Regions from separate parts of the Ruegeria sp. AWH4_226 genome, predicted to be linked through region 1. Evidence: riboswitches for the same ligand, from Rfam matches in the RefSeq annotation. Region 1 holds a riboswitch; each other region holds the start of a gene.
What was found. Region 1 has a riboswitch for cobalamin ahead of nrdH (glutaredoxin-like protein NrdH). Riboswitches for the same ligand answer to the same signal wherever they lie in the genome.
Positions count from the first base shown of each region.

Region 2: it holds a riboswitch for cobalamin, as region 1 does, so the genes downstream of both, ACXAET_RS07390 (DUF1636 family protein) here and nrdH (glutaredoxin-like protein NrdH) in region 1, are expected to answer to the same signal.
Region 3: it holds a riboswitch for cobalamin, as region 1 does, so the genes downstream of both, ACXAET_RS16360 (aromatic ring-hydroxylating oxygenase subunit alpha) here and nrdH (glutaredoxin-like protein NrdH) in region 1, are expected to answer to the same signal.

Region 1 is NZ_JBSWUU010000003.1:357,514-368,099, forward strand. Features, by position in the region: gene ACXAET_RS20140 (enoyl-CoA hydratase/isomerase family protein) at 1-113, opposite strand, end outside; gene ACXAET_RS20145 (acyl CoA:acetate/3-ketoacid CoA transferase) at 110-1,681, opposite strand; gene ACXAET_RS20150 (Gfo/Idh/MocA family protein) at 1,681-2,682, opposite strand; gene ACXAET_RS20155 (pyridoxamine 5'-phosphate oxidase family protein) at 2,780-3,430, opposite strand; gene pdxR (MocR-like pyridoxine biosynthesis transcription factor PdxR) at 3,491-4,927, shown strand; gene ACXAET_RS20165 (DUF3604 domain-containing protein) at 5,061-6,983, shown strand; gene ACXAET_RS20170 (peptidyl-prolyl cis-trans isomerase) at 7,145-7,966, shown strand; gene ACXAET_RS20175 (HupE/UreJ family protein) at 7,963-8,964, shown strand; cobalamin riboswitch at 9,081-9,273, shown strand; gene nrdH (glutaredoxin-like protein NrdH) at 9,357-9,578, shown strand; gene nrdI (class Ib ribonucleoside-diphosphate reductase assembly flavoprotein NrdI) at 9,603-10,007, shown strand; gene nrdE (class 1b ribonucleoside-diphosphate reductase subunit alpha) at 9,989-10,586, shown strand, end outside.
Region 2 is NZ_JBSWUU010000001.1:1,510,734-1,521,319, forward strand. Features, by position in the region: gene ACXAET_RS07375 (protein-L-isoaspartate O-methyltransferase family protein) at 1-370, opposite strand, end outside; tRNA gene ACXAET_RS07380 (tRNA-Cys) at 599-672, shown strand; gene ACXAET_RS07385 (NAD(P)-dependent oxidoreductase) at 716-1,672, opposite strand; cobalamin riboswitch at 2,113-2,320, shown strand; gene ACXAET_RS07390 (DUF1636 family protein) at 2,410-2,784, shown strand; gene cobW (cobalamin biosynthesis protein CobW) at 2,787-3,842, shown strand; gene cobN (cobaltochelatase subunit CobN) at 3,846-7,139, shown strand; gene ACXAET_RS07405 (cobalamin biosynthesis protein CobG) at 7,136-8,263, shown strand; gene ACXAET_RS07410 (precorrin-8X methylmutase) at 8,263-8,892, shown strand; gene ACXAET_RS07415 (precorrin-2 C(20)-methyltransferase) at 8,889-9,617, shown strand; gene cobJ (precorrin-3B C(17)-methyltransferase) at 9,614-10,366, shown strand; gene ACXAET_RS07425 (cobalt-precorrin-6A reductase) at 10,339-10,586, opposite strand, start outside.
Region 3 is NZ_JBSWUU010000002.1:196,147-206,732, forward strand. Features, by position in the region: gene ACXAET_RS16350 (helix-turn-helix domain-containing protein) at 1-602, opposite strand, end outside; gene ACXAET_RS16355 (FAD-binding oxidoreductase) at 760-1,839, opposite strand; gene ACXAET_RS16360 (aromatic ring-hydroxylating oxygenase subunit alpha) at 1,845-3,098, opposite strand; cobalamin riboswitch at 3,181-3,384, opposite strand; gene ACXAET_RS16365 (LysR family transcriptional regulator) at 3,523-4,410, opposite strand; gene ACXAET_RS16370 (glutathione S-transferase family protein) at 4,536-5,159, shown strand; gene ACXAET_RS16375 (pyridoxamine 5'-phosphate oxidase family protein) at 5,227-6,192, shown strand; gene trhA (PAQR family membrane homeostasis protein TrhA) at 6,437-7,105, shown strand; gene ACXAET_RS16385 (acyl-CoA dehydrogenase family protein) at 7,309-8,550, shown strand; gene ACXAET_RS16390 (carnitinyl-CoA dehydratase) at 8,555-9,334, opposite strand; gene ACXAET_RS16395 (acetate--CoA ligase family protein) at 9,338-10,586, opposite strand, start outside.

The DNA.
Region 1 (10,586 bases):
ACTCTTGCCTCCAGCGCGTCGAGCATGTCGGTGGTCAGTGCGTTCAGCTTAGCCTCATTTTCCAAGGTCAGAACCGCCACCGCACCCTCGATATGAAAGCCGATCCCGGTCATAGCTGTAGTCCCATTGGTCCGGCGGTGAGCAATGATTTTGAGATCAGGCTTGCATTCTCCGCGATTTTGACGCGCCCGCCAGACACGGCTACGATATCGCGTTGTGCATCGATGCCGGGCATGATCTCAGTGGCGACCAGACCTTCGTCCATCAGCCGGATCACGCAGCGTTCGGTCACGTAGATCACGTCCTGCCCAGTTTCACGCGCACGACGTCCCGAGAAGGTGACATGCTCAACCTGATCCACCATCTTGGTGAATTTTCCGGGGGCGTTGACGCGTATCCCGTCATCCGTCAGCTCAATCTTAGCCCCGGCCTCGAACCAGCCTGAGAAGACGATCTTTTTAGCCCGCGCAGTGATATCGACAAAGCCGCCGCAACCTGCCGTCAGATAGGGCTTCTTACCCAGCTTTGAGACGTTCACATTGCCTTCGACATCCACTTCGAGGAATGAAAGGAACGACATGTCGAACCCGCCCCCCTGAAAATAGATGAATTGCTGGGGTGATGGCACATAGGCATGCGCGTTCGAGGCACAGCCAAAGGCAAACCCCGTCAGCGGAACACCTCCCACGGCACCTTGTTCGATCGCCCATGTGATGGCGTTGGGATGCCCTTCCTCTAGCAGAATACGCGGGACCATGGCACTGATGCCAAAGCCGAGATTAGCACTCATACCTGCGCGCAGTTCCATCGCGGCCCGGCGGGCGATGACCTTTTCAACACCATTTTCGGCCAGCGCGAAGCTTGCCCACGGGCGCATGATCTGGCCGGAAATCGCCGGGTCATAGAGCGTCTCAGTCGTTTGTTTCTGATCAGGATCCTCAACCACCAGATCGATCAAGTGGCCGGGCACCCGCACATCATGCGGACGCAGGCTGCCTTCGGCAGTGACACGTTGAACTTGCGCGATCACCAGCCCACCGTGATTGCGCACGCAGATCGCTTGTTCCAGCCCGCCCAGATAGGCACCTTCGTGCTCATAGGTCAGGTTGCCAAATTCGTCCGCCGTTGTCGCCCGCAGGATGCAGACACTCGGGACGATATTCGGGAAATGTAGCCAGGTTTGGCCTGCAAACTCAGCCCGCGCGACAATGGGGTCCGCCGCCCCACGGGCGTTCATGGCGCAGCCTTCGCGCACCGGGTCGACAAAAGTATCCAACCCAACTTGCGTCAACACGCCGGGTCGATGGGCGGCGGCCTCACGATGCATGTCAAATATGATGCCTGATGGGACGTTATAGGCGGCGACCCGATCTTCAACGATCATCTTCCAGATTTCGGGCATCTCAAGGCTGGACGGACCCGAGGGGTAGGACCCGGCCAAGACCCGAGCCAACAGCCCATCTTGCGCCAGATACTCCATCCCCTTCACGCCGTACATGTCCCCGGCGGCAATGGGGTGCAGAGTGGTGATGTTGCGCGGGTGCCCTTCTTCCTTGTACCGTTCACCCAAAGCGCGCAGGACCAGATCAGGACATCCCAGCGCGGATGAAGAGGACACTGTCACAACGGCTTGGTCAGGAATGCGCGCGACCGCCGCTGCGGCTGAAACCAGTTTGGTCATTAGAAACCACCGTAGTTGATGTTGACGCGCTGACCCGTGGCCGCAGCTTCACGCACGCTCAGGGCAACAGACAGAGATTTTATACCGTCCGGCCCATCTGCCGCCGGTCGCCCCTGTCCCGACGCAGCAGCGACAAAGTCCGAAACTCCTTGAACGTAGAGATCGTGGTTCGAGAACGGGACATCTTCTGACCCGACCTCTGTCACAAGGGTAATTTCGCCAACCGGGCGCTGCGTCATGACGCCTTTTGCAAAGATCGACCCTTCGGTTCCGTGCACCTCCAGACCCGATCCGGCAAAGGGATGAGTAAAGCTTTCATGGGTCATGACCATCGCGCCCGAGGGCATGGTCCAGACTGACATACAGGAATCTTCAACGCCCTGCCCCATTCCCGAACTGGTCATCTGAGCGACCACCGATGCAGGGTCTTCTTGCAGAAGGAACCGCGTGACATCGGCGTCGTGTACAACGATATCCGGAATCACTCCGCCACCGGCATCGGCAGAATTGATGCGCCAGCCCTGCAAGTTGCCGGGCAGATGCACCGCATGATGAATACGCAGCGACAGAACCTTGCCGATCCGGCCAGATGCGATCAGCTCGCGCACGGCGCGATGACTGCCGGAGCAGCGCAAATGATGATTTGTACCAAAAGCGACGCCCGCATCCTGCGCGGCGCGCACCATTTCAACTGCTTCGTCCTGCGTCATACCCAAAGGTTTTTCACACAAGACATGCTTGCCAACCGCAATGGCCGCCATCGCCTGCGCGTGGTGCTTTTCATTCGTCGAAGAGATGTAGACGGCACCTACGGAGGGATCGGTCAGAGCTTGCTGCAACTCAGTCGTGGCATTTGGAATGCCGTGTTCAGCGGCCCAGGTTTGAACCCGGTCGGGTGAATTGCTGACAATCCAAGTCACGCTGTTGCCGGGCTGTCGACGCACTGCATTCAGCATGTGCTGCGCCGCGATTGTGCTTGCCCCAACAAATGCCCAGTGCATTAATCCCCCCCCGATTCTGGAACGTTCCAAACATTTAGTGGAACGTTCCAAGTATGGCAAGAGAAAGTTTGAAAGAGTGTTGGCTCAGCCCTCGACCCTACAGCCGAAAGGACCGGACATGGTCAGGGATCGGCACATCCTTGATGTTTCGCGGGTCAGGGATCGGCTTGCCGACCGATGTATGTACCGGGATGACACCGGCCCAGATGGGCAGGTCATAATCCTCTTCTTCGTCGACGGGGCCACCTGTCCGCATTTTGGCGCTGCCTTCCGAGATTTCCATGCCCAGCACCATGGTCGCCTTCAGGTCCTGCGCGTGATCGGGCCGCAACCCTTCATAGCGCCCCGGAAAAAGGCCATTGACGAAACGACCCAGCTTATCCAGCTTTTCCGCCGGGTCTTCGACCTTGCTTGCGGTGCCGAACAGCGTGACCGACCGCGAGTTGACCGAATGATGCATGCCGGAACGAGCCAGGACAAATCCGTCAAGGATAGCAACCGACAAACAAACCTGTGCGTCACGGGAATTGCGCAAGGCGCGGCTGGCCGAAGAACCATGCCAATAGACATGATTTCCCTCGCGCCATTGCAGCGTTGGCGTCACAAATGGCTTGCCATCGATGATGTATCCTACGCTGCACATAGGCTGCGCATCCAGAATACTGTTGATCGTCGTGCGGTCAAAATACCCCCGCTCATGCAAGCGGCGCAGGCGGCTTCGGTCTGTGACTGGCAGTGTCTCGGTCATCTTCGGAACTCGTGGTTGTTCTTGCTACAGCAGTCATGCCCGGATATTGGATATTAATAAATGTCCAATTCTGAAACTTTTTCTAAGTCCAATTTAAATCGTGACCTGTTTGCGATTTCCTTGGATACGTCGCTAACGACGTCATTACAGACGCAGTTGCGTGGGGCGTTGCACGACATCATTTCCGCGTCTCCGGATTTGGTGGGTGCGCGACTGCCTTCCAGTCGCACACTTGCATCCGAATTGTCGATTTCCAGAACAACCGTCCAAGCCGTCTATGACCAGATGATCAGCGAGGGGTATCTGGTCACGCGCCAAGGCAGCGGTACCTATGTTGCGAGTGACATCACCCACCTGTCTCAACCCCAGCCCATCTCTCGCCCGGCCGGCCCCAAAACTAAGCCGTGGCTGCCGTTTCAAACCGGCCTGCCGGATCAGTCGTTGCTGCCGAACAGGCAGTGGGCCCGCCATCTTGAACGTGCATGGCGCGCGCCCACGACCGAGCTTTTGGCGCGCCCTGATCCTCAGGGGTGGTATCCGCTGCGCGAGGCGATCTCGGATCACCTTGCTGCGTGGCGTCACCTGAACTGCGATCCGGGTCAGGTTGTAATCACCTCTGGCGCGCGCGAAGCCTTCGAAGTGATTTTCCACGGGTTGCTTGGTACAGAAAAAACCGTTGCAATCGAAGACCCGTGCTGGCCCAAGTTGCACACTATCCTAACTGATACCGGAAATCGCGCCCTGCCAGTCCGCATCGACAAAGAGGGGTTTGCCGTGGACCGGCTTCCAAACGAAGCCCACGCCGCAATCGTCACTCCATCCCGGCATTATCCGACAGGAGTCAGCCTGCCTTTGTCTCGCCGGATTGCCTTGCTGGATTGGGCGAGGCAGACCGGTGCCACAGTGATTGAAGACGATTATGACAGCGAGTTCCGCTATCGGGGGCAACCCTTGCCGTCCCTGTCCGGGTTGGATGGCCTGAACAACTCGATCTACCTTGGCAGCTTCTCAAAACTGGTCAGTCCGGCGCTTAGGATCGGATATATGGTTGTGCCAGAACGCCTGTTACAAAGAACCTTGGGCTATCTTGGACAGACCGGACCGCGCGCCTCGCTGATCCCGCAACCCGCCCTCGGAACCTTTATGAATAGCGGTGAGTTCGCAATGCATCTGCGGCGCATGCGGCGCGTATACGCGCGACGGCAGATTCATTTACTGAATGCGCTTTCCCCAGCATCCGATCTTTTGGATCTTCAGGCCGACTCATCAGGGATGCATCTGTGCGTTGGCCTTCAGGAACGTCTACTGGATCAGGCTTCCGATTTGGACGTCTGCAAGCTGGCCCACAAACACGGATTGCAGATCGGCGCAGTGTCTGAACACTGCGTCTTGCCAAACAAAATACAGGGGCTTTTGCTTGGTTATGCAGCCTTTGAGGAAAAGACACTTTCGGACGCTGCAAACCGGCTTGTTTCCGTGCTTCGGTCGGTCTGCTGACAGTGTTCAGGCGGTGCCAAGAACCGCCAAAGTTTTTTACCATCCATCAAAATACAGTGTTATTGTGATGTTAAGATTTATACACACAGCATTTTTGAGTTGAACACGCAAAAACTGCAAAAGGGGGTTTCACATGCTTCGGTTGACAGTCTGTTTTCTCACGCTTTCCTTGGGTCCCGCCTATGCAAATACGGATGCCGTCCCCAGCGAGGAAGCCGCCGAAGGACTGTTTACCGAAACCCCTTATTCACCCTACGCCAACCGTGCTTTCCCCGAACGTCCATTGTGGGGAGACACCCATTTGCACACCGGCCTGTCGCTGGATGCCGGGGCTTTTGGCAATACGCTGCTGCCGGACGAGGCATGGCGTTTCGCAAAAGGTGAACAAGTTATCTCTTCAACTGGTCAACCGGTGCGACTGGCCAGACCGCTGGACTGGATGGTGCTGACCGATCACACCGACCTGATGGGCTTTGCGCCCGACTTGCAGGCAGGCAAGCCCGGAGTACTGGCCGAACCTAAAGGGTTGGAGTGGTATGAGGGCTACACAGCCGGTGGCGAAGATGCAGCGAAAGCGGCGTTCGATATCATCACCAACTTTTCGCAGATGACCTTGCCAGAGCTTCTCTTGGAATCCTACAGTCCGGGTGCGGATGCGTTTGCTTTCACGTGGGAACAGATTGTACTGGCCGCCGAACGCCATAATGATCCCGGCAATTTCACCGCTTTCATAGGGTTTGAATGGACCTCGGTCCCGAAAGGGTTCAACCTGCACCGCAATGTCATGTTACGCGATGGTCCGATCCGGGCACTACAGATGGTGCCGCCCGTGACACAACCCCCATATGGGGATACCGATCCGAAGGCGCTCTATGCCTGGCTTGAGGAATATCAGTCAGAAACCGGTGGTCGTGCCATCGCGTTTGCGCATAACGGAAACCTGTCAAACGGTTGGATGTTCCCGACCGAAGACACCTATCACGGCGGAAAGGTTGATGAGGAATACGTAAGCAACCGCGCCAAGTGGGAACCGCATTACGAGGTCACGCAAATCAAGGGCGATGGTGAGGCGCACCCTTTCCTCAGCCCGGACGATCCCTTCGCCGACTATGAAAACTGGGATGTCGGCAACCTCGACATAAGCGAATTGAAGACAGATGACATGCTGGCCGGCGAATATGCCCGCGAAGCCCTGAAACGGGGCTTGGCGCTGGAAGAGAAGTTCGGCGTGAACCCCTATAAGTTCGGAATGGGCGGCGCCACTGACAGCCACACATCCCTTACCACCGCGGAAGAAGAGAACTATTTCGGCAAATCCGTCAGCGCCGAACCGTCGGCCACACGGGTACTGCATCCGTTTGTCGAAAGCGATAAAGGCGTTATCGAAGGCCACACGCTGGTTGCATCCGGATACACTGCGGTGTGGGCCACCGACAACACGCGCGCCGCAATCTTCGATGCGTTCAAGCGGCGCGAGACCTATGCAACGACTGGCCCTCGGATAGGCCTGCGGTTCTTTGGCGGCTGGGAGTTTGATGACAGCGATCTTGAAACCAGATTCATTGCTAAAGTCGGCTATACCAAGGGCGTGCCCATGGGCAGTGATCTGCGCCCCCGCGAAGGGGATGGTGCCCCGACTTTTCTGATCGGTGCGTTGCGTGACCCGATCGGGGCCAATCTGGATCGGGTTCAGGTCGTCAAAGGCTGGTTGGATACTGACGGTATGCTGCAAGAACAGGTGTATAATGTGGCCTGGTCTGATGATCGCGCCATTGATGCTGATGGCAACCTGCCCGAGGTCGGCAACACCGTGGATCTGGATACCGCAAGCTGGACAAACAGGATCGGCACATCCGAATTGATCACGGTATGGACCGACCCCGATTTCAACCCGGATGAGCGCGCCTTTTACTATGCGCGGGTTCTTGAAATTCCAACCCCGCGCTGGGTTTTGTATGACAAGCTGCGCTTTGGCGTCGACCTGCCTGCGGAGGCCCAGCTGATCCATCAGGAACGCGCCTACTCCTCGCCGATCTGGTACACGCCAGGCGAATGAAACAGCCAGGACGCACACCCGCGTCGAGGCGTTCCGAGAAACGTCTCGACACTGGGTCACAGCATTGGTTTTCATGAAGAACCCGCCCATCAGCCATTTGACTTGCGTCACAACGCGACCCTACGATTGACGCAAGTAACGACTTGGTTTCAGGACTGTTCATGCGCATTTTGAAAGAGCCCCTGCTTCACTTCGTTCTGATTGGAGCAGCCATATTTGGCTGGTTTTCTCTGGTCGGCCAAACGGGCGAAACACCTGAGCGGCCCGATACAATAGTGATCGACAATGGCGAAATTGACCTTTTGGCGGCCCGTTTTGAAACCACTTGGAAACGCGCACCACGCAGTGATGAATTGCAAGCTCTGATCGATGCAAGGATACGTGAAGAGGTTCTCGTGCGCGCAGCGCGCAAGCTGGGGCTGGATCGCGGAGATCAGATTGTCCGGGCGCGGCTGGCGCAAAAGATGAACTTTCTGTTCGATGGGATTGCGTCATCCGTGGTCCCCGAGGACGATACGCTTAACACATATCTCGCGGAAAATGCCGGGCGGTTTACAGTGCCGGCGCAGCTTGCATTCGATCAGATTTTTCTTGGCGTTCAACCAGTATCGGATGAAATCGACCGGGCGTTTTCCGAACTGCAAGCAGGTAAGGATTGGTCTGAGATCGGCCTGGGATCTTTGATGCCAAGCTCTCTACCTCTGTCAGCTTCCAGTGCCATCGATGGCACGTTTGGTCAGGGGTTTTCAAGCTCGCTGTTTGTGGTGGAGCCGCGCGAGTGGATAGGTCCGATCCAATCTGGTTATGGGCAGCACCTTGTCAGGATTACCGAAACACGGCCAGAAGTCCTGCCGCCTTTGAATGAGATTCGGGAAGAAGTTTTGGCGGCATGGCGCCGGGACAAAGCGCGGGAACTGGCTGAGGCGCAGTATGAAAACCTTGCCGCGCAATACCGCATTCAAACACCGGACCCTCAGGAATGAAGGGGCTGCTTGGTTTTATGCTGGCGATATGGCTGGTCTGTGTGCCTGGAACCGGCCATGCGCATGCCCTTGACCCCGGATATCTGGACCTGAAACAGCTTGCCCCCAATACATGGCAGGTGCTTTGGCGCATACCGGATGTAAATGGTCAACCGATGCAGATCGACGCCGTTCTGCCTGCGTCCTGCACTCCGGCGCAGGGGCCGCAGCCCTTTTTCGACAAGGCCGCCTGGGTTTCTTCCTGGATCGCCGAATGCAATACCCAAATCGCCGGTCAGGCTGTTACCATTCAGGGCCTGGAACGGCAGCGCAACGACGTTTTGCTGCGGTATCAACCCTTGGACGCCTCGGCTGTGACACTTCGACTCACACCCGAGACGGCTGTTCTGAACCTGCCTGAGAATCCATCCACTTCATCCGTTTTCGTAAGTTACTTCTGGCTCGGCTTCGAGCATATCCTGGAAGGTTTGGACCACCTTTTGTTCGTTTTCGCCCTGTTTGTTCTGGTGCGTGATCCATGGAGCTTAATCGGGGCTGTGACAGCTTTTACCGTGGCGCATTCGATCACGCTGGCGCTGGCCACACTTGGTGTGTTGCACGTTCCGTCGGCCCCGGTCGAGGCCGTGATCGCCCTTTCAATCGTGTTTATGGCGCTGGAAATCCTCAAACACAAAGACGGTAAAGTCAGGTTGTCCGAGCAATTTCCCTGGATTGTCTGCTTTTGTTTCGGCCTTTTGCACGGGCTTGGCTTTGCCGGTGCCCTGTCCGAGATTGGCCTGCCCCCCGAGGATATTCCAACCGCTCTTTTGGCCTTTAATGTGGGGGTCGAAGCGGGGCAGCTTGTTTTCGTCGCGGGTCTTTCACTTGGGCTATTCCTATGGCGCCATGTGATACGACCGTTTCCATTAGGGTCCGAGACAATTGCAAGGTCGATCACTGGCTATGCTATCGGGTGTGTGTCGATTTTCTGGCTTGTCCAGCGTGTGAATGGTTTTTAAAGATGGCTCTCTGGACGGTGGGAGATGCGAGGCGGCGCCGTGTTTGATAGTGCAACCCCAACGAAGAAATTAACACGAAGCGCATACTACATATTGACAACGACTTACTTCCAAACCCAATATGAAGTTGCTTCGGTGATTTCGATTCCGATCGAAAACTAAGAGGGAAACCGGTGAAATTCCGGCGCTGCCCCCGCAACTGTAAGCGGAAAGTTCGGCTGAACACGCCACTGAAACAGTGTTTTTGGGAAGGCCAGCCTGAACGTTGATCCGCGAGCCAGGAGACCTGCCGCAAGCAAGAACGATAACCACGAACGGAGGGTTCGGGGGCGTGCGCAGGGAAGGTCTGCGCGATGGCGTCCTCGGCTTTTGACGAAAAGGACAGAGGACAGATGAGCATTACCGTGTATTCCAAACCCGCATGCGTGCAATGTACCGCCACCACCCGCGCGCTGGATGCAAAAGGTATCACCTATGACGTGGTTGACCTGACGCAGGATGACAGCGCCATGACCCACGTGACTGAGCTGGGATATCGTCAAGCTCCTGTTGTTGTCGCCGGAAGCGATCACTGGTCCGGGTTTCGGCCTGACATGATCGCTCAGCTGGTCTGATCCGTGGCGGCGCCGAGCCCGGCGCTGGTCTATTTTTCATCGAAATCGGGAAATACCCATCGCTTTGTTACGCGACTGGGCCTGCCTGCTTTGCGCATTCCGATGCAGATAGACCAGATGCCACGCCCCTCGCACCCGTATGTTCTGATCTGCCCGACCTACGCAGATGGCCAAGGGCGCGGCGCTGTGCCGAAACAGGTCATTGGGTTCCTGAACGATCCGGACAGGCGCGCCGGGATCGCTGGGGTTATCGGCGCCGGGAACCGAAATTTCGGTGCGACCTATGCCCTTGCCGGTCGCATCATTGCCCAAAAATGCAACGTGCCACTGCTGTATTCCTTTGAGCTGGCCGGCACCGAAACCGATATCGCCCGCGTGCGCGCAGGCCTTGAGAAACTAGGGAGACACCTATGCTCGACAGCAGCCTAAACGAGCAGGACTATCACGCGCTGAACGCGATGCTTAACCTCTATGATGGCGAGGGGAAGATCCGGTTCGACGCGGACCGCATGGCCGCGCGGCAGTATTTCCTGCAGCATGTGAATCAGAACACCGTGTTCTTCCACTCGCTGGATGAAAAGCTGGGGTATCTGGTTTCCGAGGGCTATTATGAAGAAGCCGTTCTGGATCAGTATTCCAAGAATTTTATGCGCAAAATCTGGGATGCGGCTTACGCTAAAAAGTTCCGCTTTCCGACCTTCCTAGGCGCGTTCAAGTATTACACGTCATACACGCTAAAAACCCGTGACGGGCAGCGCTTTCTGGAGCGTTACGAAGACCGTGTTGTGATGACCGCACTGGCACTGGCCCGAGGGGATGAGGCGCTGGCCATGTCCTTCATGGAAGAGATTCTGGATGGCCGGTTCCAGCCCGCGACCCCAACTTTTCTGAATGCGGGCAAAGCCTCACGCGGGGAGTTGATCTCGTGCTTCCTGCTGCGGTTGGAAGACAACATGGAAAGCATTGGTCGCGGCATCAATTCGGCCCTTCAGCTGTCCAAACGCGGCG
Region 2 (10,586 bases), on a different contig from region 1:
CGGCTTCCATCAAAAGGGTCTGTGCCTCTGCCGCCAGAGCCTCATCCTCTTCCACTGCGACGACCAACTGTGCCATGCGGGCTGCAACAGCGGTGGAATAGCCCAGCGCGGGGGCGATATCCAAAACCACCTCGTCATTCGAGATATTCAGCGCATCCAGCATTTTTGCCAGTGTCCGCGGTTCAAGCAGACAACGTCCATCCCCAAGGTCGATGATACCCTCGGCATAGGCCGCTTCGCGATAAGAATCGGGCACGAAATTCTCTCTCTGGACGGTCAGCATTGCGTCTATGATGGGGAATTTCGTGACATCCGAGGGTCGGACTTGTGTATCAACCATCGTACGACGTCGGGTTGCGAAATCTGTCATTGGATCGCTCATGTTAGTCCCAAGAATGCTTGGCTTGTGCCATATCCGGACGAAACCAGCAACGGCTGTGGTGTCGAAAGTTGAACCGAATACAAGGCGCGCAGAGTTCGACCAGGCCAAGCTGCTGCACCTGGGTACGGATTTTTACATCCAAGCCACTGGACGCCCCCCGAGAAAGGTGCTAAAACGCCTGACACACCACCTCAAGTAATTGATTTTACTTAATAAGGCGAGTTGGCGGAGTGGTGACGCAGCGGATTGCAAATCCGTGTACACCGGTTCGATTCCGGTACTCGCCTCCACTCTTCTGAAAACACAGACTGTTTCGAAACCACATATGGTGCGTCATTCGGCCCGGCGGCCTTGCGGGATCACCTCGTAGCCGGGCTCTTCCGGTTCGTCATCCGTCATTTCGATCGGAAATCCCGGGGCGGTAATGTCTAGCCCTGTGACTTCTTCCAACCGCTTGATAATATTCGGCGACAGTTCACGTTCGCCATAGCGCGCGATCCCGTCATTGAAGATTTCGATCATCACCGGGTTGATTTCCAAAGGTACGCCAGCGCGGTCGGCGACCTCCTGAAACAGACCGATATCTTTTTTCACAAGATCCATCGTGAAAGAGATGTCACGGGACCCGTTCAGAATGACCTGGCTCTCGGTTTCATGGACAAACGAGGTACCTGACGAGATTTTGATCGCCTCGTAGGTCGTGTTTAGATCCATCCCTGCTGCCTTTGCTGTAACAAGTGCTTCGGCGCAGGTGATCAGGTTGGCGGTGGCCAGATAATTTGTAAGCACCTTCAAGACCGAGGCAGTTCCAAGATCACCTGTATGCAGCACGCGCCGCCCCATCGTGGTCAGGAAAGGCAAGATACGTTCAAAGGTTTCCCGGTCGCATCCGGCAAAGATCGAGATATTGCCCGTTGCCGCACGATGGCAGCCACCGGAAACCGGGCAATCAACGGCTGCACCTCCGCGTTCGATGACCATAGCGCCAAGGCGTTTGACTTCCGCCTCGTCCGTCGTTGACATCTCCATCCAGATTTTGCCCGGCCCGACCTCGGGCAGCATTTCCTGCATAACAGCGTCCGAGGCTGCTGGGGATGGCAGGCAGGTGATGACAGCATCGCAATCCCGCATCATCTGAGCGGGGTCTTCCGCCGCTTTTGCGCCCTTAGCCACGAACTCGGCCACCAGATCGGGGTTGAGGTCGTGGACCGTCAAGTCAATTCCATTTCGCAACAGCGATCCCGACAGCTTGCCGCCCACATTTCCTAAACCGATAAAACCGACTCGCATCTCTTCCTCCTGACGGTCGCAGTTCGGGCAAGTATCCGTTTTGCTTGCCGGAAAAGAAAACGAATAATGCTCCGAGTTTTGGTCAAATAATTGTGGTGGCATATGGATCACCCACCAAAGCCTGCTGGGTTAAGCAGTTGAGTATCGGCCGCATTTTATCTCAACTCTGTGACAACGGCACACGACCTGTGACCGACGCAAAGGGCGGGTTTCTTTTTCTTTCAATTTCTCAAGTCTGACTTACGGCGAAAGCTTTTCACGGGAAGGCACGGTGGTTAAGAGTTTATCAAGATATGTCCACCCTACTCACCGCCGGTTCATTCAGTCTCAGGCTGCTGAACGGGCCGGCCGCAAATGCCGCTCATTGACACGGGCTTGTCGCTTTTCTGATCTGAACGATTGCAACCCTTGCCTCGTGCTTGACAACCCCCCTGCTGGTACCGCATGTCCGATACGTTGGTGTCCGTTTTTAATGGATGAAAAGGGAATGCGTCAGCGGAAAGACCGTCAAACGCAGCCGCCCCCGCGACCGTGACCGGAGAGGGTGCCCAATGCCACTGGCCTTCACGGCCGGGAAGGCGGGACACCTGCCAGAGTGATCCTCTGACATCCGCAAGCCGGGAGACCTGCCAGCACACGAAGTTGAAACCGGGCGGGGTGATCCGGTGTCGGGTCCATGTGCAGACGTGGCCCGCATGAAACCCCGTCCCCCATAAAGGATTGGGGGGATGAGAGACATGACCGAGACTGCACCAGTCGAATTGCTGGTCTGTACAACCTGCCGCCGAGGCTTGCCCATCGAGGATGATGCGCAGCGACCGGGCAGATTATTGCACAAGGCGCTTGAGGATGCTGGCTTGCCGGACGGCATAGACCTGAAACCAGTCGAATGCCTGTCAAACTGCGATCAGGGCTGTTCCATCGTACTGCGCGGAGGTCCGACACGCTGGACCTTCGTCTATGAAAACCTCGATGAGACCGAACACGTTGACACCATCATCGAAGGCGTCACCAAGTATCTCGCCGCCGAAGACGGTCTGGTCAAATGGCGCGAACGTCCTGAACATTTCCGCAAGAACTGTGCGGCCCGTATTCCCCCGATTGGAGCATGAGAATGAGCAACCTCGAAAAACTCCCCGTTACCGTGATCACCGGCTTCTTGGGCTCCGGCAAGACAACGCTGGTCAAACACTTGATGCAGAATCCGCAGGGCAAACGCCTGGCGGTTGTGGTCAATGAGTTCGGCGATGTCGGCGTCGATGGCGATATCCTGAAATCCTGCGCAATCCCGGATTGCCCGGCGGAAAACATCATGGAACTGGCGAATGGCTGCATCTGCTGTACCGTGGCCGATGATTTCATCCCAACCATTGAAGCCTTGATGGCGCTGGAACCACGCCCTGAACACATCCTGATCGAAACATCGGGCCTCGCCCTGCCAAAGCCGCTGCTCAAGGCGTTCGACTGGCCCGATATCCGCTCGAAAATCACGGTTGACGGAGTGATCGCTCTGGCCGATGCCGAGGCCGTTGCCGCCGGTCGCTTTGCCCCAAATGTCGAGGCGGTGGATGCCCAGCGCCTGGCAGATGAATCGATCGACCACGAAACACCCCTGTCCGAGGTGTTCGAAGATCAGATTTCCTGCGCCGACATCATCCTGATGACCAAGCCCGATCTGGCCGGTCCGGACGGCGTGGCCAAGGCCAAGGAGATCATCGCCGCTGAGGCCCCGCGCCCGCTGCCGGTGGTCGAGGTTGCCGACGGTGTTGTGGATGTGCGCGTTGTGCTGGGCCTTGGGGCCGCTGCCGAGGATGACATGGACGCGCGTCCATCACACCACGACGGCCACCACGACCACGAACATGATGACTTCGAGAGCATCATCGTCGACTTACCGGAACAAACCGACCCTGCCGAATTGGTTGCCAAAATAGAACGCTTGGCCAAGGAGCTGAATATCCTGCGCGTCAAAGGATATGCCGCAGTTGAAGGTAAGCCGATGCGCTTGCTGGTACAGGCGGTGGGTGCGCGCGTGCGTCACCAATATGACCGCCCGTGGGCACCGGGTGAAGAGCGCCGCTCGCGTCTGGTCGTGATCGCCGAACATGATGATATCAAAGAAGCCGAAATCCGTGATATACTGATGGCTGTGACCGAGGCTGCTGAATAAGCCATGCATGTCGTCTTCCGCGAAAGCCACGGGTTAGAGGAAACAGAAACCCCGACCGATCTGGGCCAAAGCCCGGCGGATTTGGTGGTGCTGTCATTCTCGGACAGTGACCTGGGTGCTTTCGCGGCTGGCTGGCATCGCGGCGGCGGGCCGGAAGGGCGGATGCCGACGATGCGGTTGGCTAACCTGACCGCTTTGAAACACCCCCTGTCCGTGGACACTTACGTCGAGCAGACGCTAGAGGGGGCAAAAGGCATCCTGATCCGCCTCATAGGGGGCGTCCCCTATTGGTCATACGGTTTGCAACAGGTTCTTGCCCTCGCACAGGCCAAAGGAATTGCCTTGGCCGTTCTGCCCGCAGACGGGCGAGAAGACGCGCGGCTGGATGACTTTTCCACTCTGCCCGTTTCAACCCTGCGCCGCTTGGCGCATCTGTGTGACACCGGTGGAGAGGTCGCCGCACAAGCCGCTTTGGCGCAGATGGCGCTGGCAGCGGGCCTTTACGCCGGGCCGGTTATGGGGGCTAAAACAATCCCTGAATGCGGTGCATGGTGCCCCGATCGCGGAGTGATCGCGCCTGATACAGCGTTCTCTGGCAGCGCCAGGCGCATTCTTGTGACGTTCTATCGCGCGTATTTAACCTCTGCCGATACAGCCCCAATCGCAGTACTGTTGCGCAGCCTCCGTGCACGCGGGTTCGAGGCTATCGGCCTTTTCGCGCCCTCGCTTAAAGCACCTGCCGCCGCAGACTGGCTGCGCGAACAGGTGGTGGCATTGCGACCTTCGGCGATTATCAACGCCACCTCTTTCTCGGGCAAGGGGGCGTCGGGAACGTCTCCGCTGGACGCGGCCGCGGTTCCGGTATTTCAGGTCGCTCTTGCCACCTCCCGCCGCAAGGCCTGGGCCGAGGCAGAGCGCGGGCTGTCACCCGCTGACCTTGCCATGCACGTGGTGCTGCCCGAAGTGGACGGGAGGATTTCCGCAGGTATCGCGTCGTTCAAAGAGCCGGGCAAGCGAGACCCCGATCTCGAATACTCTCGGTTCGCGCACCGGGCCGAACCCGAACGGATCGAGGCCATTATCGACCGGGTGACCGGCTGGCTGAGCTTGTACGACAAGCCCAAGGCGGATCAGATCCCGGCTCTGGTCCTGTCGACCTATCCCGGCAAGGATTGGCAGATGGCTCATGCGGTGGGTCTGGATGCGCTGGCCTCGGCTGAGGCCATGCTGTCTGACCTGCAAGACGAAGGCTACGATACCGCACCTGAGGAACCGGTTGCCGAAACCTTACTGAACGCCCGGATTGCATGGCCGCTGCAAGAGTACCTAGCCGCACTGGCGGACCTGCCAGAGCGCTTGCGCGAGGACCTGCATACCGTTTGGGGCGAACCCGAAGACGACCCCGCAGTCATGGATGGCTCGGTTCATTTCACCGCCTTGCGCCGTGGAAAGGTTTTGGTTGCGCTACAACCTGAACGGGGTACGCCCGAGAAGCGTGATGATGATTATCACGATCTCTCGCGCACCCCGCGCCATGGCTATGTCGCCTTCTATCTTTGGCTGCGCAAGGGTCTTGGTGCGGATGCGCTGATCCATATCGGCGCGCATGGTACGCTGGAGTGGCTACCCGGCAAATCGGTTGCTTTATCTGCGGATTGCTGGCCCGAGGCGCTGATCCGCGATCTTCCAGTGATCTATCCCTTTATTGTTAACGACCCCGGCGAAGCGGCGCAGGCCAAGCGCCGGATCGGAGCCGTAACATTAGGCCATATCCCGCCCCCGATGAAAGAAAGCGGCACGCCGGATCGCATGGTACGGCTGGAGTCGCTGCTGGACGAATTTTCCAACGCCGACGGACTGGACCCCAAGCGACGCGACCGGCTGCAGTCTGACATCCGCGACGAGGCTCAGGCGATTGGGCTGGAAGGTGACTTGGGGCTGGATCAGGCCACCAGCACCGCCGAGGCGATCACACGCATTGATCGGTTTGTCTGCGACATCAAAGAAAGCCAGTTTGGCGACGGGTTGCACATCTTTGGCCGCCCACCAAATGCTGTTGGCAGTTTCGACCCCGCCCCGTCAGCGAATGCCGAACGAACATCACTGTTGGACGCGCTGGCGGGAAAACGGATCGAAGCCGGGCCATCCGGGTCCCCCTATCGCGGTCGGTCGGATGTGCTCCCGACGGGGCGGAACCTGTACACCACCGATCCGCGCTCTGTCCCAACCCGCGCGGCCTATGCGCAGGGCGTAAAGCTTGCCGAAGAACTGGTGCGGCGGCATTTGCAGGAGGAAGGCGATTATCCAAAAGGTCTGATCGTTGACCTTTGGGGATCGGCCACCATGCGCACCGCCGGTGAAGAATTTGCGATGGCCCTGCACTTGCTGGGCGTCAAACCGGTCTGGGACAAAGGCTCGGAACGGGTTTCCGGCATCGAAGTTCTACCGATCACCGATCTCAGCCGCCCGCGCCTGGATGTTACCCTGCGGGTCTCGGGCCTGTTTCGGGACGTTTTCCCGACGCTCTCGGCGCTATACGGTCAGGCCGTCCGCGCATTGTCGGACCGTGATGAGGCGCTTGACTGGAACCCGTATGCCGGGCAACCCCCTGCATCCCGCGTCTTTGGACCAGCACCGGGCAGCTATGGCCTGAACATGACCCACCTGTCCGAAACCTATACAGATGAAGCCCGATCGCAAGCTGGAGAGGCCTGGATTCAGGCCAGTTCCTTCGCGTTGGAAGGTGACCATATCGCGCAGGATGTGGATGGTATCAAAGATCGCGTCGCCAATGCAGATAGCTTTGTGCACCTGCAAGACCTGACCGAGACCGATCTGCTACTGGCCAATGACTTTGCCACGCATGAAGCCGGGTTCGCCGCTGCCAAGAAGATCACCGGCGGCAGCGCGCAACTGTACCATCTGGACAATACCAACCCGGACAATCCCCGCGCCCGCACGCTGTCCGAGGAAATCAGCCGCGTGGTCCATGCCCGTGCGGCCAATCCCGGCTGGATCGCGGGGATGCAACGGCATGGGTTCCGCGGCGCGGCAGAAATCGCAGCCACGCTGGATCACATGGCCTCATTCGCGCATCTGTCGGGCACCGTTGCGCCACATCTGTTCGACCTCTACCACGATGCCACACTGGGCGATGCTGAAGTCGACGCCTTTCTGCAAAAGGCCAATCCGCAGGCCTATCAAGCCATGCAGGATCGATTCCGCGCGCTGCTGGAGGCCGGTCTTTGGAACACGCTCCGAAACTCGATCCGCGCCGATCTGGAGGGGCTGGGATGAGCGCCCCCATCATACAGGGCTGGTGCCCCGGCGCGCACCGCCCGATGATGTCCGGAGACGGCCTTGTGGTGCGCGTGCGGCCTTATCTCGGTCGACTGAGCGCGAGGCAAGCCTTGGGGCTTTGCGAGCTGTCCGAGAGGTTTGGGAATGGCACTATTGACCTGACCAACCGGGCCAACCTGCAATTGCGCGGCGTGAAAGAGGCCGACCATCAGGCGTTGCTGTCCGAACTGGCAGGATTGGACCTGCTGGATGCTGACCCGGATATCGAGGTGCGGCGCAATATTTTGGTCTCACCACTGTACCAAACGGGCGATCTGACAACCCGACTGGCGTGCGGGCTAGTAAACAGGCTGGCGGACCTGCCTGCTCTTCCCGCCAAGTTCGGTTTTGCTATCGACACTGGCCCTACCCGCCTTTTGACGGCGGACTCAGCCGATATTCGGCTGGAAACCGGCGCTGACGGCTTGATCCTTCGTGCCGATGGCTGCGCGACCGGGCACCTTGTGACCGAAGCCAACGCAATCGAGCAATTGATTGCATTGGCGCGCTGGTTCGCTGAGAATCAAACACCCGAGGCCCGACGCATGGCGCGGGTGGTTGCTGCCGTAGACTTGCCGCAGAATTGGCAAGGAGCAGTTCCCGGAGCGGTAGGATCCCGCTTGCAACCCGGTGCTTGCGGTTTGGGCGCGCTTTACGGGGCGGCGTTTGGGCAACTGCCGGCGCGTCACCTTTGCACGCTGATCACAGACACAGGCGCATCAGCCCTGCGTGTCACACCATGGCGGCTGTTCCTGCTGGAAGGCGGGGCGGCGATACCCACATCAGCCTTCGTTACTGATGAGACCGACCCGCTACTGACAACTGACGCCTGCCCCGGTGCCCCACTCTGCCCGCAAGCCGAGGTGGAAACCCGCGATATCGCCCGTGCACTGGCGCCACGCGTTGATGGAGTCCTGCATGTTTCGGGCTGCGCCAAGGGATGCGCCCGGATGGGACCGGCGGATGTCACTCTGGTTGGGCGCGATGGGCGATTTGACCTTGTCAAACGGGGTCGCGCGGGGGATGAGCCAAGTCAGCGCGGGCTGCGCCCCGAAACACTCAAGACCATGGACCTGACGTGATGCCCTATGAATACGAAACCGACGGCGCGGCGATCTACAAGCAAAGCTTTGCGACAATCCGGTCAGAAGCCGACCTTGACCGTTTTGACGCGGACGAAGAACAGGTCGCCGTCCGCATGATCCATGCCGCCGGAATGGTTGGGCTTGAGGACTTCGTCCATTTCTCACCCGGCTTCGTATCGTCCGCCCGCACTGCGCTGGAAAATGGCGCGCCAATCCTGTGCGACGCGCGGATGGTCAGCGAGGGCGTGACCCGCTTTCGCCTACCCGCCAACAACCAGGTGATCTGCACGCTGCATGATGAAAGGGTTCGTCCCCTGGCCGCCGAAATGCGCAACACCCGCTCTGCCGCGGCGTTGGAGCTCTGGCGCCCGCATCTCGACGGTGCTCTGGTCGCGATTGGCAACGCACCGACTGCCCTGTTTCACTTGTTGAACATGCTGGAGGACCCTGCTTGCCCGCGCCCAGCCGCAATAATCGGCTGTCCGGTGGGCTTTGTGGGTGCAGTCGAATCCAAGGATGCGCTGTGGGATGCGCAACCAGTTCCATCCTGCATCGTCAAAGGCCGCCTTGGCGGCAGTGCCATCACCGTCGCCGCGATCAACGCTATTGCGAGCCGCGCGGAATGAGCGCAGGCAAGATATACGGCGTGGGCCTTGGCCCCGGCGATCCTGACCTGATGAGCGTCCGGGCCGACCGTCTGCTGCGAAATGCCCGTCACGTGGCCTTTTTTCGCAAACCCGGACGCGACGGGCAGGCACGCAAAATCGTGAGCGGCATGATCCCCGAGGACGTGATCGAATTCCCCATGGAATACCCTGTCACCACAGAAATTCCCGTGACTGACCCGCAGTACAACGAATTGCTATCAGCGTTTTACAAGGACTGTGCCGCACATTTGAAGGCACTGTCGGCTCAGGGTGAGGATGTGGTCGTCCTATGCGAAGGGGACCCATTCTTCTATGGATCTTTCATGCACCTATACAGTCGGTTACGAGACGAAGCTAATGTAGAAGTCGTGCCAGCGATCACTGGTATGTCAGGGGCTTGGACCGCAACGGGTGATCCGATTACCTGGGGCGATGATGTCCTGACCGTGTTGATGGGCACCTTGCCCGAAGATGATCTGGCGCGGCGCATGGCCCAAACGGATGCGCTGGTTGTGATGAAGATCGGCCGCAACATCGATAAGGTGAAACGGGCGCTGAAAGCCGCTGGTCTGTACGACCGCGCATGGATCGTCGAATTCGCGCAGATGCCGAACCAAACAGTGATGAAATTGTCCGAGGCCTGCCACAAGGCCACCCCGTATTTTTCGATCATCATTGTGCATGGCCAGGGTCGGCGGCCATGAGCGGCTGGGTCAAGATTGCGGGTCTTGGACCGGGCGACGATGATTTGGTAACGTCCGAAGTTTCGGCCGCGCTGGCTGAAGCCACGGATGTGGTTGGCTATATTCCTTACGTCGCACGCGTGGCGGAACGTCCCGGCCTGACGCTGCACGCCAGTGACAATCGAGTTGAGATCGACCGCTCGCAACACGCGTTGCAGATGGCCGCGGACGGGAAACGCGTGGTCGTGGTCTCCTCTGGGGACCCGGGTGTATTCGCGATGGCGGCTGCGGTGTTCGAGGCACTGGAGAACGGGCCGGCCAAATGGCGCGATATTCCAATCGACGTCCTGCCGGGGATAACCGCGATGTTGGCGGCTTCGGCGCGCGCAGGTGCTCCGCTGGGGCATGATTTCTGCGCCATCAACCTCAGCAACAATCTGAAGCCGTGGTCCCTGATCGAAAAACGACTGCGTCTGGCAGCGCAAGGGGATTTTGCTATGGCGTTCTATAATCCACGCTCAAAATCTCGCCCGGAGGGGTTTGCAAGGACGCTGGACATACTCCGCGAGGAATGTGAACCAGAGCGTCTGATCCTATTTGCACGCGCCGTTTCGCGTACGGATGAGGCGATCCGGATTTCAACCCTCGCCGAAGCGACCCCCGACATGGCTGACATGCAGACGGTGGTCATCGTCGGCTCGTCCCTGACCCGCAGGATCGAGCGGGACGGTACTCCGATCATCTATACCCCAAGGTTCACCCCGGAATGAGCCAGCCAGTCAAAAACCTGAGTGACAGTCGTCAATTCGGTCCTTTCTGGCAAAGCCGGTCGGTCGATCATCAGCACTGGCACACCCAACGCCCGCGCAGCGTCCAGCTTGGCGCGCGCACCGGTGCCGCCCGCGTTTTTGGATACCACCAGTTCAATGCTTTGCGCCTGCAACAGCGCTTGATCGTCAGCGACGCTGAATGGTCCACGCGACACGACGA
Region 3 (10,586 bases), on a different contig from region 1:
GGCAGTCCAAAACTCAGCTGCTCATACTGGATCGGTACATCAAGCAACGCCTCACCATCCATTTTTCGCTGAGGTGCCGAATACCCGACCTCAAGCCAGTCGGGCATCCAGGTGCCACCGAGAAAGGCGCGCACAAAATCCAGCATTGGCTTGAGAAGGTGGTCAGAGAACTGGCGTGTAGTCTCAGCGGTTTCAAACCCCGTGGCGTAGCTCCAGACAACGTGATCTTCCCGCTCGGACAGGAACATACGGCTTCCGCTTTCATGAGCCCAAATTGTTCCGCAAACCCTGTTCAACCCGTCCAGCAGGTCACTCGCCCCGGCTGCGTAAGCACCCCAATCGCCATAGTCGACAACGGACATGCTGTCCCCAATCCGCCGGCCAAGGTTGGGATCGCCCGTCTCGCGCGCTGCGGCTTCGAAAATCCGCTGCATCTTGACCAACGGAATGCGACGATGCGGAGCGTCCAGCACACTGAGCGGAATGTCGTGATGCCTGAGAATACGAACAAGCGCGCGGTCGCTTGCCATGGCGCGAACCAAGTCGGGCAAGGGCCCCCAACCTCGGATCGTCGTCATCGCCACTGCTGTCATCGCCGCCATCCCATTCCTGTCCCAGACGAGTGTAGCACAGCAATTTTATGTCGGTAATATTATTGCGCACGTGATCTGTTGCGACCGCATCTGCCCGCTCGCATCATGAAAATCTTGTGCAGTTCCAAGTGGCAGGGCGTTTCATAACGCCGCGCCAATTTGCGTATCAGACGTCGACCTCGACCTTCCCCATCGGGTTCGAGCAGCAGGCCAAGATATACCCGGCCTCGATGTCGTCTTCAGAAATGCCGCCATTATGGACCATGTGGACGTCACCCCTAAGCTTCTTGACCTTGCAAGTTCCACACACACCGAACGTACAGCCTGATGGGATGTTCAGACCAACAGACCTTGCAGCCGCCAGAACTGTATCGGTTTCGGCCACTTTCGCCGTGACGCCTGAGCTTGCGAAAAGAATTTCGGCACTGGTGTCGTCGTCGGGAACAACATCATCAAGTTCCGGTTGCTGCGCTTCGGTCTCTACGGGTGCGCCAAAACTCTCTTGGTGGTAGTTTTCCATGTCATAGCCCAGACCGGCCAGCGCATCGCGCACAGCTTGCATAAAGGGCTCGGGGCCGCAGCAATACACCTCGCGGTCCAGATAGTCCGGCGCCATAAGGCCCAGCATCAGCTGGTTAAACTGGCCTTGATACCCGGTCCAGGGGCGGTACGGGTCGGGTTCCTCGACGACAAATTTTAAGTTCAGTCCATGCGTCCGGCTGGCCATTTGCTCTAACCGCTGGCGAAAGATAATTTCTGACGGCCGTTTGGCGCAATTGATGAACACAACGTCCAGCGCGCGCCCTTCATCCCACATACAGGTTGTCATCGACATCAAGGGTGTGATGCCTGAACCGGCCGAGATGAACAGGTATTTGCCAGAGGAACTCTTGGCATTCGTAAACAAACCTGCCGGGCCAATGGCTTTGATGCGCATGCCTGGTTGCAGGTTGTCCAGCATCCAGCGCGTGCCGATGCTGTCGGACTGCGCCTTGGCCGTAATCGTGATTGATCTGGGTCGTGAAGGCGAAGAAGAGATTGTATAGGTGCGATGCACAACGCCGCCCGGTTGACCCGGTGCCGGAATTTCCAACGTCAGGAATTGCCCGGGCTCGTAGCTGAAAAGGGCACCAGAAGGGGCTCGAAATGTAAAGCTGGCAGTATTTGGCATTTCGGGCACGACCGAGACGCATTCCAAACTTTCGCTGTCCTGCCAGACGGCTGCTGCCGAGGTCACAACGTCCATAACCGTCACTCCGCAGCCACAGCGTCAGGGAGCAATCGGCGCGTAAGAGTTGCGCAATACCAATCGACAAACTGCAAAACGCCGGATTCCTGTATCGCAGAATAGGGTCCGGGCACATAGGCCGGACTGTTGATACCCTGCTGGTTATCCTCAACCACTCGGCGGTCTTCATCGTTGGTCGCTTCCCAAACTTCGGTCAGGCGTTTCAGGTCATAGTCCACGCCTTCGACGGCATCCTTGTGGACAAGCCATTTCGTCGTGACTTCGGTTTCCGTGGGGCTGATCGGCGTTACGCGGAAAACGATGGAATGGTCCGCCAGAAAATGGTTCCACGTGGTTGGATAATGGAATTTCAACAACGATCCCGCATCAGCAAAGGGTGATCGGCCCAACCAGCGGCGCACGGCGGATTTGCCATCCATCGTGTAACTTTGGGCCCCTTCCTTAAGGGGCATCCGGGCCAAACGGTACTGCCCATCCTCGTGCAGGTAAAATTGTGACGGCAGCCCTGCGGCTTCGCAGCGGTCGAAATGGGTTCGCAAATGCGCTGGCAGAGCGCCCCCTTCGATGCCGGTTACGGTCGGATCATCGGGGAAAGTGCGGCACAGCGCAGGGTGGTTCCCTCCGCAGTGGTAACACTCACGATTGTTCTCCCAAACCAGCTTCCAGTTCCCGTTCTCGATTATAGAGCTTTCGAAAGCGACCTTGGCATTGCCCAGGTCATGAGGCTCGAGATAGGCCTCTGCGATATTGGCGAATGTATCAAAGTCCGGCGCGTCCTCTGCCAGGCAAATATAGACCAGACCAGCCAGCTCGCGGCAGTGCACTGTCTTTAAACCGTGCTGCTTGGGGTCGAAATCAGCACCCATGTCCCGCGCCCACAGCAAAGAGCCGTCAAGTTCATAAGTCCACTGGTGGTAGGGGCAAACCAGCTTGGGCGCATTGCCCTTGGACGCTTTGCAGATCACCGATCCGCGATGACGGCACGTGTTATGAAACGCCCGGATTTGATTGTCTGCACCGCGCACGATGATCACGCGATAGGCACCGACGTTATAGGTGACATAGTCGCCTGCTTTGACCAATTCACATGCGGGAATGGCAAACAGCCAGTCGCGGTAATGGATTGTTTCAAGGTCGGTCTGAAAAACCTCGGGGTCGGTGTAGAATGCCTGTTCCAGGGCATATGCCGGATTTCGACGCGCCAACAGGCTTTGAATTCTGTTCACTTCTGGCTCTCCTGCCGCGCCCCGCGGCATTGCTTGGGCAGATGACAAGAGGGACCAGTCCGGAGGCGCGTGAGGATCGCGTCCGAAACCCGTGCCCCCACCGCCACCCTCAGTTTGACATATCAGCGAGGCTGGTTTCCGGACTTGGAAGGGGCTTGCGCCCGGTTTCAGCACCTTCCCGGGATCCTCCTCCCAGTGGTTGATTGCTGAGCCTGACCTTCGTTACCGTTGCGGGGGCAGTGCCGGATTTGCACCGGCTTCCCAATTCTCCGCCACCTGAGAATCAAATGGCGGCACCTCGTGGCCGTAAGTTATTTCAAGCCCAATCCGGCGCTGAAATACTTGCGACATTTTCCGCTCTGAAACAGACACGCAGGTGAACTGCTTGGTGAAAATGTCTGCCTACGGTGCGATTTGAGTACCGATGCGAAGGGTTGCAATCGAAACGCCGTTTTCAAACCCCGCGAAACTGCGCCGCAAGATGGTCGATCAACGCACGAATACGTGCGGTCAGGTGGCGGTTTTGCGGGTAGGCCGCATAAAGGCCCAGCGATAAAGCCTCTTGCTCTTCGAACAGAAGTTGCAGTTTTCCTGTGTCCAAAAAGGACTGCGCCGTATAAAGCGGAATCCGCCCGATCCCCAGCCCATCCGCAGCCATATGAGCAACAGCACGCGGTGAGTTTGCGCGGAAATTGCCCGAAACCGGGACAGAGTATTCTCGGCCTTTTGCTTTGAACGCCCAATGGTCAGAAAAGCTACCGGTGGTCTGAAGCAGGCAATTATGGGTTGCCAAAGCGGCCGGTTCTTTAGGTGTTCCGTGCACTGCCAGGTATTCGGGTGATACGCAGCATACAATCCGCATGTCCGTCAGCTTGCGTGCCACAAGGTTCGAATCCCTCAAAACGCCGAACCGAATGGCCAGATCGAAGCCTTCCTCAACCATCGAAACATGATGATCTGACAGGTGCAGTTCAATCGAGACCTTTGGATGCTCGGTCTGGAAAGGTTTCAGCAGATGGATCAATTCAGCCGAACCAAAGCCAGTCGGCGCAGTGACCCGTATGCGCCCTGCCAATTCTGTCTGGCGTTGCTGGACAAGGCTCTCCAGTTCATCAAACTGCTCTAGCAGAGGCAGGCAGCGTTCGTAGTAAGATCGCCCAGTGTCGGTCAGGGTGACGCTTCGCGTGGTTCGGTTGAAAAGCTGGGCATTCAATCGATCTTCCAACTGACCAACATATTTGCTGGTCAATTTAGTGCTTATACCGATCTGTTTTGCGGCTTCGGTGAAAGACGAATGTGCTGCCACCGCCGCAAAGGCTCGCATGCCCTGAATCGTATCCATTATCTACACCACGTTCATAGTAATTCACCAAATTGATATATTATCGCCCAAGTGAAAGCAAACTATGTCTGGGGCACAGATGCTGATCAACAGCCTAACCCCTAAATCAGAGAAAGAGTTTCCAGATGTCCGAAACGATCCGTATTCACAGCTTCCCTCTGTCCGGTCACTCGCACCGGGTGCGTCTGTTCGCCAACCTTGCCGGGATTAAACACGACGTTATCGACGTTGATCTTGCGGGTGGTGAGCACAAGCGCGAGCCGTTCTTGACGCTCAACCCGGCGGGTCAGGTGCCCGTTTTGCAAGACGGCGACGTGGTTGTAAGCGACAGCAACGCCATTCTGGTCTACCTGGCACGAAAATACGCACCTTCCTACCTGCCTTCTGATCCTGCCAGTGAAGCCGAGGTGCAGAAATTCCTGACCCTGGCTGCGGGTGAGATAGCCTTTGGCCCGGCCGCCGCGCGTTTGATCAACGTGTTCAACGCACCTTTGAACATGGAGTTTACCCATGCCACTGCGGCTAATGTTCTGAAAAAGCTGGATGACCACTTGGAGGGGCGCGACTGGCTGGTCGGCGATGCGCCATCCATCGCGGATGTCGCAATCTACAGCTACACAGCACACGCGCCCGAGGGTGGCATCTCGCTTGAGCCTTATGCGAATGTGCGTCGTCTGCTGGCCAATGTCGAGGCGCTGGATGGATTTGTCCCCATGCCAAGCACCGCAGTTGGCTTGAACGCAGCCTGATCCCACTACGCCATAGGTCAGTCGCACCCGCGACTGGCCTTCAATCCCACAACACACGAGGTCTGCCATGAACGATCAAGCCACTGAAATGACATCGCCTTTTCATGCCGGCGAGCGTGAGATGCAGTCTCGCATTGGAAGGCGTGACAGGACCGAGGAATTCGGGCGCAAGTTCATCCGTCCATTCATGCCTGACCAGCATCGAGAGTTCTTCGGCAAGCTTCCCTTTCTTGTCTTGGGCAGCGTCGACGCCGATGGCTGGCCTTGGGCGTCAATGATCTCGGGCCGTCCGGGGTTCATACAGACGCCGCATGACCGACGTCTGGACATTGATGCGCGACCCTTGGCGGACGACCCGCTCAACACTGCATTACAGGCCGGAGCACCCATCGGTGTTCTTGGGATTGAGTTGTCCACACGCCGTCGCAACCGAGCCACTGCAACCGTGGGTGCGGTTGGGGATCATGGGTTTTCGCTGGATGTGGTGCAGTCTTTTGGAAATTGCCCGAAATACATTCAAACGCATGACGTTTCGTTCGTCCGCGATCCAAAGGCCGTCATAGCCCGTCCTGCAAACGACCGCTTTGTTGAATTGGATGCACGGGCGCGGGACGCGATCGCAGAGAGTAATGCGTTCTACGTCGCAAGCCACGCAAACACGCCGGATCAGGCAGGCGTTGATGTCTCGCACCGGGGTGGACGGGCCGGGTTCGTCAAGGTTGAGGGCAACAGCTTGCTGGTGCCGGACTTTGCCGGCAACAACTTTTTCAATACTCTGGGCAATTTTCTGTTGAACCCTAAGGCCGGTCTGCTGTTTTCGGACTATCAGACCGGAGATACCCTGATGCTGACTGGCACTGTAGAGGTTTTGGCCGATGGCCACCCCGATATCGCGGGCTTCAAAGGTGCAAACAGGGGCTGGCGGTTTCATCTGGACCATGGGCTGCGCATCTATGACGCACTTCCGTTCCGCGCCGAGTTCCTCGAGTTTTCTCCTTTCAGCCTGAAGGAAGATAGCTGGAAGGCGCTCTAGGTGGCGTCTGGCTGAACGATCCTGCTATGTCACGCCTGCGGATAGAGCGTTTCAAGTATATCTCTCCCGGCAATTCGCACGCTAACTTCGATGATCTGGGCAATCGGGGACCGGATTTGTGCACTGCTCTGGAAAAGAAACTGGTCCAGACAGTCGAGTTTGACCAAGCAGGTAAAAAATCTGATTTCCTGTATTCACCCGCGTTGAACTTGCCCGCGTCGGTCTCCAGGCCTACCTTTAACGTATGTGGCGTTTCACAGACATCCGTCCGGCCTATACCCGCGCAGAGCGTGTCAGCGACGGTGTAGTGCATATTCTTGGCGTGACCTTGGCGCTTGTGGCAGTTCCGGTTCTGATCACGATCACCGCCTTTCACAGGGTCGAACCCGAGGCCCTTTTGGGTGTATCGATCTATGGCGCGACACTGGTTATGATGCTGACATTTTCGGCGCTTTATAACATGGTAGAAAGCGATCGGTGGTCTGATGTGTTGCGGCGCCTTGATCACTCGGGCATCTACGTAAAGATTGCCGGTACCTACACTCCGTTTGTTCTGCTATCAGCAGGGCAGACGCCGGGGCTGTTGGTCGGTTTATGGTCTTCGGCAACGATCGGTTCGGTGTTAAAGCTGATCGACCCAAGCCGTTTCCGGTGGTTTGGCTTGTTTCTGTACCTGATGATGGGATGGGCGATTGTCTGGGCCGGGCAAACGATGCTGGCCGAGCTTTCACCCATGGTAATCTGGCTGATCATCGCGGGTGGCGTTGTGTATACAGCGGGCGTTGGGTTCTACTTGCTGGAGCGGCTGCCGTTTCATAACACCATTTGGCATGTGTTCGTTTTGACGGGGAGCGTGCTGTTTTTTCTTGCGATCTTTGTTCGGATCGTCTGGGTGCCACACACGATTTCCTGAAAAGCGATTTTGAGTACTCGCTTGGCTCTCCCATTCAAAAACTGCGGAAATAAAACCAGGGAACTCAAAGGGTTTTTCCGGACACAGTAATCCCATGTAATTTTTTGGTCCGAGATTGCATAAGTCGATTTCACATTAAAAGGGACGCGGCTAGGGTACCGGCAAGCTAACGTCTTGTTGCACCAGTCTGAAAAGGGACCGTCATGGATTTTGCCCCATCACAGCGCGCCGTGGAAATCCGCGACCAGCTAAAAGGTTTTATGGAAGCGCATATCTATCCGCGCATCCGCGACCACAAAGAACAGATCGAAGCGGGCATCTTTCCCGTTTCCTTCATGGAGGAACTAAAGGCTTTGGCGCGGTCCGAGGGGCTGTGGAACCTGTTCTTGCCTGCGCTGCGCGATGATGAGCCCGGCACGCGATTGACCAACCTTGAATATGCGCCTTTGGCGGAACTGATGGGTCAGGTCAGCTGGTCGTCAGAAGTGTTCAACTGTAATGCCCCCGATACTGGCAACATGGAATTGTTGCATATGTTCGCAACGCCCGAGCAGCGCGAAGACTGGTTGGTGCCGCTGCTGAACGGCGAAATTCGGTCGTCTTTTGCGATGACGGAACCCGATGTGGCCAGCTCGGACGCGACTAATATCACGACCTCGATCCGGCGCGAGGGGGATGAGTACGTTATCAATGGCCGCAAGTGGTTTATCACCAATGCCTGCCATCCAAATACCAAAATGTTCATTGTGATGGGCAAGACCGATCCCAGCGCCGACCGTCACAAGCAACAAAGCATGGTGATTGTTCCACGGGATACGCCGGGTCTTGAGATTATCCGCAACCCAACAATCCTGAACATGCATGACCCCGAGGGTCACGCCGAGCTGTTGTTCAAGGACGTACGCGTACCCGCCGGGAATCTGTTGGACAGAGAAGGCAGCGGCTTTGCCTTGGCGCAGGCGCGGCTTGGTCCGGGCCGCATTCATCACTGTATGCGTTCGATCGGGGCGGCGGAAATGGCGCTGTCGCTGATGGTTGAACGGGCGCAAGAGCGGACGGCCTTTGGCAAGAAACTCTCGGAACAGGGCGTGATCCGCGAATGGATCGCGAAATCGCGGCTTGAGATCGAACAGGCCCGTCTGCTGACATTGCAGGCAGCCTGGAAAATAGATCAGGTGGGCGCCAAAGCGGCGCGGCGTGAGATTTCGCTGATCAAGGTTGTTGCACCCAATGTACACGCGGCCGTCACAGACCGCGCGATGCAGGTATTTGGCGCGATGGGGATGACACCCGATACGCCACTGGCCGATAGCTTTACCTGGGCACGGGCCTTGCGCTATGCCGACGGGCCGGATGAGGTGCACTTGCAGGCCATTGCGAAACAAGAACTGAAAAGCACCAACTATGGCATGTCGGCACAGTGGCTAACTCCGCCGCAACGTTGATCGGTTACTTGCCTTTCCAGACCGGGTCGCGCTTTTCCGCAAAGGCGCGCGCCCCTTCCATCTGGTCTTCGCTGGCATACAGTGCATCGACCGTGCGCAACTGCCGTTTGGTGATGCGATTCATGGTGTCTTGGAACTTGGCATCCTCGGCATCGCGGACGATTTCCTTGATCGCCGCGTAGACCAGTGGGGGACCCGAGGCCAAAAGACGGGCCACCTCGCGCGCGCGGTCGATCAGTTGATCAGCGGCGATGATTTCGTTCACCAATCCCCACCGATTGGCTTCCTCCGCGTCGAACCAGCGCCCTGTGAGAAGCAGCTCCATTGCGATGTGATAGGGGATGCGCTTGGGCAGTTTGACGCTGGCCGCGTCTGCAACCGTGCCTGAACGGATTTCGGGCAGGGCAAAGGTGGCGTGCTCTGCGGCAAGGATCATGTCAGCAGACAACGCCAGTTCAAGACCGCCGCCACAGGCAATACCGTTGACGGCCGCAATCACCGGTTTGTTCAGGTCGCGCAATTCCTGCAGACCGCCGAACCCGCCAACCCCGTAATTACCATCGACCGCATCGCCATCCGCGGCGGCTTTCAGATCCCAACCGGGGCAGAAGAATTTGTCACCTGCACCGGTCAGGATGGCAACCCGCAGTTCCGGGTCATCGCGGAACTCGGCAAAGACATCTCCCATGATGCGGCTGGTCGCCAGATCGATGGCATTGGCTTTCGGTCGATCCAGTGTGACCTCTAGAATGGCGCCGTCACGCCGGGTTTTGATCGGGTCCATTTCTCAGGCCTTTCTAATGAGTGCATCCACTGCGACGGCCCTGTCCGGCGTGCAAAGAAGCGGGTTAATCTCAAGCTCGGCAAGCGTGTCGGCATTTTCAGTGACATAGGCTTGAATGGCCTGCACTGCAGCAACGATTGCATCCATATCAGCCGCGGGTTGACCTCGATAGCCCGCCAGAACAGGCGCAATGTTCAACTTTGTCAGGGCCGTCCGGATCGCGCTCGCCGAGCTGGGAACCAACAAAGACACGGTGTCGCGCAGCACCTCTGTCAGGACACCGCCTGCCCCAAGGGTCAAGACAAATCCGTGCGCTGGGTCGCGGACAATTCCAACCAGAACTTCGGCCACGGTGCCAGTGACCATTTCTTCGATCAGAACCTCATCCGTTCCAATATCAGCGACCACATTCGTGACATCCTTTGCAGAGACCCCCAGGCGCACCGCGCCATGCTCGGATTTGTGGGCAAGCCCGACGCCTTTGATGGCAAAAGGCGCCGTCATCTCTTGCGCAGAGGCTAAAGCCGCTGCCGGGCCGCGCACCGTGTGGCTGCACGGGACTGATAACCCAAATGCGGCCAGTGCCTGCTTTGCCTCGCCCTCGGTCAGAGTGGTGGATGCCTCGGCCCTGCCCGGAAGGCAAACGGGGTCGTCTACTGGTGGAAAAACCCGGCTGGCGGCGCGGATCGCGGACAGAGCCTCGCGCAATCCCATCAAGGGAACGACGCCCCCGGACATTAACTCCTGGGCGATGTCCTCGGGCAAGAGTTCAGGCAATGTGGCGGCAATTGCAAACCGCGCGCCCGTGCTGGCACGTACATTAAGGGCAGCCCGCGTTGTGCAAACCCAATCCGAAGGGTCGGTGGTGGGATAGTCGACAATAGACACGGTCAGGTCGATGTTGTCGCCCGTCATCCCGGCCCATGCCTGCGCCATCGCGCCTTCGTCACGCCAGATATAAGTGTGATAGTCCAGTGGGTTATTCAACGCAACCATTGGCCCAAGCGCCGCGCGCAGTTGGGTTCGTTGATCATTTATCAGGCTTGGAAACGTCAGGCCGGTGCCGACAGCCATATCCGCAATCAGGCTGGCCTCACCCCCGGAGCAGCTGATCGAGGCAATGTTGCCACCTGGCAGAGGGCCGTAGCAATGCAGCAGTTTCAATGTTTCCAAAAAGTCGGGCAGGGACGTCAAACGCGGTATTCCCAGCCGATCCAACAAAGCCTGCGCCCCGGCATCGCTGCCTGCCAAC